Regions from separate parts of the Microbulbifer sp. TYP-18 genome, predicted to be linked through region 2. Evidence: predicted binding sites of a transcription regulator. Region 2 holds the regulator's gene; the other holds the start of a gene.
The links. Region 2 encodes LexA, which represses DNA repair genes until DNA is damaged. Its sites were predicted from a motif close to ACTGTNTNTANANACAGT; they were not measured.
Positions count from the first base shown of each region.

Region 1: the regulator LexA is predicted to act here: its motif matches at 2,405-2,422, upstream of imuA (translesion DNA synthesis-associated protein ImuA).

Region 1 covers NZ_JBFRBC010000001.1:283,731-287,942, reverse strand. Annotated here, with positions in the region: gene ABVT36_RS01110 (amidohydrolase family protein) at 1-1,628, shown strand, start outside; gene dcd (dCTP deaminase) at 1,657-2,226, opposite strand; gene imuA (translesion DNA synthesis-associated protein ImuA) at 2,458-3,153, shown strand; gene ABVT36_RS01095 (DNA polymerase Y family protein) at 3,167-4,212, shown strand, end outside.
Region 2 covers NZ_JBFRBC010000003.1:186,756-190,967, reverse strand. Annotated here, with positions in the region: gene nagZ (beta-N-acetylhexosaminidase) at 1-350, opposite strand, end outside; gene ABVT36_RS05235 (TetR/AcrR family transcriptional regulator) at 372-998, opposite strand; gene ABVT36_RS05230 (TIGR00730 family Rossman fold protein) at 1,498-2,136, opposite strand; gene lexA (transcriptional repressor LexA) at 2,301-2,906, shown strand; gene ABVT36_RS05220 (hypothetical protein) at 2,990-3,244, opposite strand; gene ABVT36_RS05215 (DUF6586 family protein) at 3,357-3,845, opposite strand; gene topA (type I DNA topoisomerase) at 3,842-4,212, opposite strand, start outside.

The DNA of each region.
Region 1 (4,212 bases), on a different contig from region 2:
CCAGTGACAACCGCACTATCAGCCTGCTGCCCCAGGGACAGGCGCGACTGTTTGAGCTGGACCGGTTGACCCTGGCCCAGGGCGAGGTGGAAGAAACGGTTTATCTCTACGGTGTCAGCGGCCTTTCCTTCACACCGCAACTGGGCTGGTTCGACCAGCGGGGCAACCTGTTCGCGGCGGACGAAGGGGGCTGGTTTGCAATACTGCGCAAAGGCTGGGACAAATCCCACCTGGCCCAACTCAAGGAACGGCAAATCCGCGCCGCCGACAAATACCTGCAGGACCTCTCCGCAAAACACACACTCAAGTCCAAGGCGCCGATTCTGATCAGCAATGTGAACCTGGTGGACGTAGAAGCGGGCAAGCTGTTGGAACAGCGCCACCTGCTGATCGAGAATGGCAAGATCACCCGCATGAGCATCGCGCCGATCCGGTTGCCCGGGATTACCCGTATCGACGGACGCGGCAGGACCCTGATCCCCGGGCTCTGGGACATGCACAGTCACCTCTCCCCCACAGATGGTGTGCTGAATATGGCCGCCGGCGTGATCAACGTAAGGGACCTGGGCAACACCCACGACAATATCATGCGCATCGAGCGGCTCTTCTCCTCCGGCCAGATAATCGGCGGCGATGTCTATCGCGCCGGGTTTATGGACCGGGAAAGTGAAAACGCCATGCGCATGGGCAAGACCACCACCAGCCTTGAGCAGGCCAAGGAAATAGTCGACTGGTATGCCGACCGCGGCTATATGCAGATAAAGACCTACAGCTCCATGGAGCCGGAGTGGATAGCCCCCCTGGCCGAGCATATTCACAGCCGCGGTCTGCGCCTGTCCGGCCATATCCCCGCCTTTATGACCGCCGAGGAGGCAGTGGATGCGGGCTTCGACGAAATCCAGCATATCAACATGCTGTTTCTCAATTTCATGGGCGCCATAGACACACGCAAACGGCTGCGCTTTACCGAAGTCGGCGAACACGCCCACGAACTGGATTTAAACAGCAAAGAAGTGGCACGCTTCCTGGACAAGCTGGCCCGCAAAGGCACAGTCGTGGACACCACCACCACCGTATTCAGCTCCATGCTGCTGCGCCAGCCAGGTAAGCTGGACCCGGAATTTGCCGCTATCGCCGATCATTTGCCCATCAATGTGCGCCGCCAGTTTATTGGCGCGGAACTGGATGTAAAACCGGAGCACCGGGAGGACTACGACCTGTCCGCCCAGGCGTTGCTGAACATGGTGCGCAAGCTCCACGAGCACAGGGTGCCGATGGTGGCGGGGAGCGACGGCATCCCCGGTTTCACCCTGCTGCGGGAGCTGGAACTCTACGCCAAGGCCGGCATCCCCAATGCAGACGTATTGCGCACCGCCACGCTGGTGCCCGCCAGCCTGGTGGGCAAACTGAACACAGGGGGCACTATTTCCGTCGGCAAGGACGCGGACCTGGTACTGCTGGACGGCAACCCCCTGGAGGACATCAGTGCGCTGCGCCGCACCGCACTGGTGATCGAGGGACAGAACCTCTACCGGCCGGACCAGCTGTACAGCGCGCTGGGCATTGAGCCATTCCACCCCTCAGTGCCGGTGTCACTGGACCAGCCCGGGGACACCGCCATCAATTGATTACTCCGGGCACCGATAGAGAAGGGAATCAGGCCCGCGGCAGGGTGACGCCGCGCTGGCCCTGATATTTGCCGCCGCGGTCCCGGTAGGACACATCGCAGACCTCATCGGACTCGAAGAACAGCATCTGCGCCACGCCCTCGTGGGCGTAGATCTTTGCCGGCAGGTTGGTGGTGTTGGAGAATTCGAGGGTCACATGCCCCTCCCACTCCGGCTCCAGTGGCGTCACATTGACGATAATGCCGCAGCGGGCATAGGTGGACTTGCCCAGGCAGATGGTCAGCACCGAGCGCGGGATACGGAAGTATTCCACCGTGCGCGCCAGCGCAAAGGAGTTGGGCGGAATAATGCAGGAGTCCCCCTCCACATCCACGAAGCTGTTCTCGTCGAAGGTCTTGGGGTCCACGGTGGCGGAGTGGACATTGGTGAAAATCTTGAACTCACCGGCGCAGCGCACATCGTAGCCGTAGCTGGAGGTACCGTAGGAGATCAGCCGCTCGCCATCGCCGTTGCGGCGCACCTGGCCCGGCTCGAAAGGCTCGATCATACCCTGCTGCTCGGCCATCCGGCGTATCCACTTATCGGACTTGATACTCACTCCGCCCCCTTCGAGTCGCTTCTGCTGGCCAGTAAAGAGGCCGAATCATAGCGGGTTTGCGGCGGGCACAAAAGTGCCGGCCCCGGCGGCCATTTGCCGGACGGGTGAAGGCCCCCGCCACAAGCGTCACCCGGCGCTTGCCGCCCCGAATGAACTACTGTATAAAAGCACAGTAACTACTGTATATAAATATAGTATTTTATTCCCGGGGCACAAGGCGAGGACGTCAGTGTGAACAGTGCAGAAAACTTCATACAGAACAAGGTGTTAAAGCAACAGCGCCTGCGCCGGCTGCTGGACCGGGCAGATATCTGGCAGGCCGCCAATGAACAGCGGCGCCCGCGCAACGGCATTGCCACCGGCTACCGGGGCCTGGATGCCCTGCTCAGCGGACACGGCTGGCCCCGCGGTGCCACCACCGAATTACTGGCGGACCAGTCCGGCATCGGCGAGCTGAGCCTGCTGCTGCCCACTCTGGCGGAGCTGACCCGGGACGGACAGATGGTGGTGCTGGTGAACCCGCCGCATATCCCCTATGCCCCGGCCCTTGCCGCCGCCGGCGTGCAGTTGGACAAACTGCTGATACTGCACCCCCGCGGTCAGCGGGACCAGCTCTGGGCCATGGAACAGTCGCTGCAGGCCGGCTGCTGTGGCGCACTGCTCAGCTGGCAGCCATCCCGGGAAGCAGGCGACAGGGATTTGCGCCGCCTGCAGATAGCCGCCCGCCAGGGCGACTGTCTGCACTTCCATTTTCGCCCCGGCAACTGCGCCGCTGCGCCATCGCCCGCCAGCCTGCGGCTGCAGCTGAGCAGCGACGGCGAACAGCTGACCCTGCAACTGCTAAAACAGCTGGGCGGACACTCTGGCCAGCGCCTGCAGCTGCCCCGCAGTCCCGACCTGACCCGTCGCGACCAGCCGCTGCACTGAGGGAGTCCGAACCATGCTCTGGCTGTGCATACAGTTTCCCAGGCTGCCCCTGGAAACCCTCACCCGCGCCCAGCACAAGCGCACGGAAACGGTGCCCCAGGCGGTGGTGGAAAAGCAGCTGGTGGTGGATGCCAACGGTCCCGCCCGGCAGCGCGGTGTCGAGACCGGACTCACCGTAGCCACCGCCTGCGCCCTCTGCAGCGACCTCTCCCTGCTCACCCGGGACACAGAGCGGGAGGCGCAGCTGCTGCGGGAACTGGCCCAGTGGGGTTACAGCTTTACCCCGGTGGTCTCCCCCCAGGCCGCCGGCACCATCGCCGACGGCGACATGCAACACGCCTGCCTGCAGCTGGAACTGAGCGGCTGTCTCAAAGCCAGGGGCGGCCTGCAGCCGCTGTTGCAACAACTGCGGCGCGAGCTGCGGCAGATGCGCATCAGCGCCCGCATGGGCCTGGGCCACAGCCCCAGTGCCGCACGGATGCTCAGCCAGTTGCCGGAGCACAGCCAGTGGCTGCGGGACACCCGCACCCCCCCCAGCCCGCAACAGTGGCGCCAGTGGATCAGCTTCTCCCCCTGCAAACTACTCGACTGTGACAACCGGACCCTGGCCAAGCTCTACGCCTGCGGTATCAAACGGGTCAGCCAGTTGCTGGCGATTCCGCTGTCGGAAGTGGGCAGCCGTTTCGGCCGCGACTTCGTCCAATACCTGGCGCGCCTGAACGGCAGCCGCCAGGACCCGGTCCCCGGCTACCAGCCGCCGGTGGAGTTTCACCGCGAACTGCCCTTTCCCAGCCCCCTGGAAAACAGCGAACAGCTGCTGTTCCCCGCCGGCCGCCTGGTGCGCGAGCTGTGCCAGCAGTTGCAGCGGCGCCAGCTCTACACCCAGAAACTGCGCTGGAAACTGGATTTCGGCCGGCAGGGCTGCAAGGTGGTGTCCGTGGAGACGTCGCGGCCACTGCTGGACCCCCAGAGACTGATCGCCCTCACCCGGTTGCAACTGGAGCGGCTCAGCCTGGAGCAACCGGTGCAGTCGCTGCACCTCACCTGCGATCAGCTGCA
Region 2 (4,212 bases):
GCAAAGCTGAAATCCACCCCCACCGCCAGCAGCTCCGACGCCATCAGCCAGCCGGCGTCCCTAAGTTGATCGGGATCCGCACGCGCGCTCAGCAGCTGCATGGAGGGAATACGGGTAAAGTCACCGCGAAACCGCTGAACCCTGCCCCCCTCCTGATCCACGGCCAGCAGGATATCCGGCCGCTCAGCGCGGATCTCACCCACCAGCTGCTGCAACTGTTCCCGGTCGCTGAAGTTGCGGGCGAAGAATATGAGCCCTCCTACCAGTGGGTTGGCCAGCAGTTCCCGGTCCTCCGGCAACAGGTAGGTACCACCGATATCGGCCATCACCGGCCCGATCACTGCGCTCATACAAAGGGCTCCCAGTTGGTTTTACTCGGCGCGCAACATCGCAGATGCGGAGGGCACCAGCCGCTCCAGTGTCTCTCCCAGGCTGCTCTCAGCACCAAAGTCCTCCCTCAGAATAGCCTCGATGGCATCAAAGCTCGACAGTGTGAAAATAGTCGCACCCAGCATGAAATAGAGCCGCCAGTAGATAGTCACCGGATCCAGCTCCGGCAGCGCCCGGGCCAGCAGGCCGGCGAATCGCCGGTAGCTGTCACCGTACCTGGAAACGATAAAACGGCGCAGATGCCCCTGATACTGGGTGTAGGCAAGTCCCAGCAGACGCATAAAGCGCTGCGGGTCGCGGCCCTCGGCGGCCAGGCTGCCCAGACCGACCCGGTAGAGGCTCTCCAGCAGTCCCTCCAGGTGCAGCGGCTGTTCCAGTGCGGCGCGGCGGTCCAGCTCATCCGCCAGGGTTGTGGTGAAAGGCGTGAGAAACCGCTCGAAAACCGCCTGAATCAATTCCTTTTTGGAACCGAAATGATAATTGACCGCCGCGAGGTTTACCCCCGCAGTGCTGGTAATGGTGCGCAGAGAAGTCTCGGTAAAGCCTCTTTCGGCGAACAACACTTCTGCCGCATCCAGAATTCGGGTAACGGTGTCCGGCTGGCTCATGAAATTCAAACTACCAATTAAAACAGTTGTTCGGTTCTGATGCAGATTAGCATAACCCGCCCACCCTGTGGCCACTAGCCGCGCCGGGCAGTAATATCAACACCCGCAGCCCGCTGTCCCGAACAGGGATGTTCGGGTCGCAAATCAAGTATGTAACTGCTTGATTTGTCGTGGAGGGCTTACGGACCTGCGTTGCAAACCAAGGTTGAGGAAAGCCGGGGAGGGTCTTTTCAACAAGCTGTTAGGGGCAGTCGGGATAGAAAGAGCCACACAGGAAGACAGGACAGGAACAGGGGCTCTGAAGGCTGGACAGGTGCACTACCAGAACCTGCCATCACCGGGCCTGAAACCGTGCACGCAAATGGCAGCATGCAATATCCGCCGGGGTCACAAACCAATTGGAGCTGTCGCTAAAAGATCGGCAGATTTTCGGACCAATTCCGCCCACAGCTGCGTTTCACCGCTAGCCAATGGATCGCTGGCACTTGGTGGGGGACTGCTATTCCCGCTCGCGGATATAATGGAGAATCAGCTCCGCGGCCTCATCCACTGTATCCACAGTTCTGAACAGATCCAGGTCAGTGGCATCAATACACTGGCGCTCCAGCACCGTGTCCACCAGCCAGTCCCGCAGTCCCGACCAATAACTTTTACCCACCAGCACAATCGGAAAGCGCCGTACCTTCTGCGTCTGTACCAGGGTCAACGCTTCGAACAGCTCGTCCAGAGTGCCATAACCCCCGGGCATGCCGACAAAGCCAACGGCGTGTTTAACAAACATAAATTTACGTACAAAAAAGTAGCGAAAATTCAGGCTGATATCCTGATAGGGGTTTGGTAACTGTTCAAACGGCAGTTCAATATTCAAACCGATAGACTTGCCCTTCTGGGGGTAAGCGCCGCGATTACACGCTTCCATCAAACCCGGCCCACCACCGGTAATCACCGGTACTCCCTCCGCGGCCAGCAATTCTCCCAACCTGACAGCCTGTTGGTACTCAGCACTATCCTCGGTAAATCTCGCCCCACCGAAAACGGTCACGGCGCCGTTCAGGGCAATCAGCCGCTCGATCCCGTCCACCAGTTCCGATTGGATGCGCAGAACGCGCCACGCTTCGGGCATTTTCGCATCAAGCATTGTTATAGTTCCTTTCTTGTCGCGCAATTAAACGCAAATTTTACAACCTGTCCCGTTCCACTTTAGCAGCAGTTAGCCGTCGGGCGCCAAACATTGCGCAGCAGGCAAATCTGTATATAATCACAGCAACTGTATATAAATACAGAAACACGACAGGTGATCACATGACCAACCTCACTGCCCGTCAGGCGCAAGTACTGGAATTGATCAAGTCCTATCTGGACGAGACCGGATACCCCCCAACCCGCGCTGAGATCGCCCAGGAACTGGGTTTTCGCTCCCCCAATGCGGCGGAGGAGCACCTCAAAGCGTTGGCGCGCAAGGGGGCTATCGAGATGGTGGCCGGTGCTTCGCGCGGAATCCGCATTCCCGACTACCAGCCAGGCTTGCCGGTTGTGGGCCGGGTGGCAGCCGGCAATCCCATTCTGGCGGAGGAGAACATCGAGGATTATTGCGAACTGCCTTCAGACTTTTTCCACCCCCCGGCGGACTATCTGCTGCGGGTCCACGGTATGAGTATGCGCGGCGCGGGGATTTTGGACGGCGATCTGCTGGCGGTGCAGCGCACTGACCAGGTGCGCAATGGCCAGATAGTGGTGGCGCGCATTGAGGACGAGGTGACCGTCAAGCGGTTTCGGCGCAAAGGCAATCAGGCAATGGTCCAGCTACTGCCGGAGAACGAGGATTTCGACGTGATCCAGGTGGACATGCGGGACAAAAATTTTGCTATCGAAGGGTTGGCTGTAGGCGTGATACGACAGAGCCCCTGAGCTTTACAAGTGGAGGCGGCCCGTCCGCCCTTGCCTTGCGCTCTCTAGCCGGGATGCCGTACTGACGGGGGTATTGTTCACCCTCAATGGATGGTGTGGTTGACCGGCTCCACTTCCTCTTCATCGATAAAGTCCACATCCGAATCGCCGATATTCTGCACCGCCTCGATACCCGCTTCCAGCATTGCGCGCGCAATGATGATTTTGTGCTCGCGCAAAAAGTGCAGACTCTCCTCCGAAAAGTGAATGCGCACCAGCGGGTCCTCCCTGTGGCCGGCGCGGCGCAGCGCTATATCGCCATTGGCCAGCTCAATGATTTCAAACGTTTCGGAGGACATGCAATTCTCCCCTTTTGACACGGCATCTTGTGGGGCAGTGTAACATACGGGGGGGCAGTCGTTCACGACAGATCCGTGTAAAGACTCTGGGGATGGAAAGCGGACGGCGGAGTTACCACTCCTCGGTATGGGCCCGGTGCCTCTGTACCAGCTCTTGCAACGCCAGGTGCCAGGCCCGCAACCTATCGTCATTGAGTGATTCGGGGTTGGCCGCCGCACGATTACCGGTGGAAATAAGATCAACACCCCCCTGCGCCCCGGCGTTACCCTTCCCCGGGCGCCACAGCAACCGCCAGCAGGCCTGCAGCTGGGTCAGCCAGCTGCAGGAATCCTCCTCCAGGGCGATAAGCTCAGCCACTTCCCCACTGGCTTTAGCGCTGGCTTGCAGGCGCTGCTGCAGCTCTGCGGCGGATTGAGGCTCCAGGCCCAGCTGCAATTGAAACGACAGCTCTGCCAGATAAGCCAGGTATGCCCTCCACAGCTGCATCAGTGCCGCCTCCCGCAGTGCCGCGGCCTGCAACCCCTGGGCCGGCTGCCCCGCCAACAGCAGCTCGCTCTTGCGCAGCGCCGAGGTTACAGTGCCGGTATAGGGATTGCTCATCCGGAACGGGAGGCCGATTTCCTCTTGGCCGCCGGCTTGCGCTTTGCCGCCGGACTCTTGCTACCGGCCTCCGCCTGCCACCGGCCGTCGCGATAAAAAGCTCGCCAGCCCGTCGCCTTGCCGTCCTCCTCGGACTGCACATACTGCTCCTGGGTCTTGCGGCTAAAGCGCACTACCGTATCGCGCCCCTGATCGTCTTCAGTGGGTGCGGAAAAGAGAAAACTGTACTTGGGATCTATCTCGCTCTGGTGTGGCAGCAGTTCCTTGACCAAAGGTGCCCGGGTCTCGCGCTTGCGCGGGAACTGGCTGGCGGCCAGGAACAGTCCCGATGCGCCATCGCGCAAAATATAATGGTCGTCCACTTTTG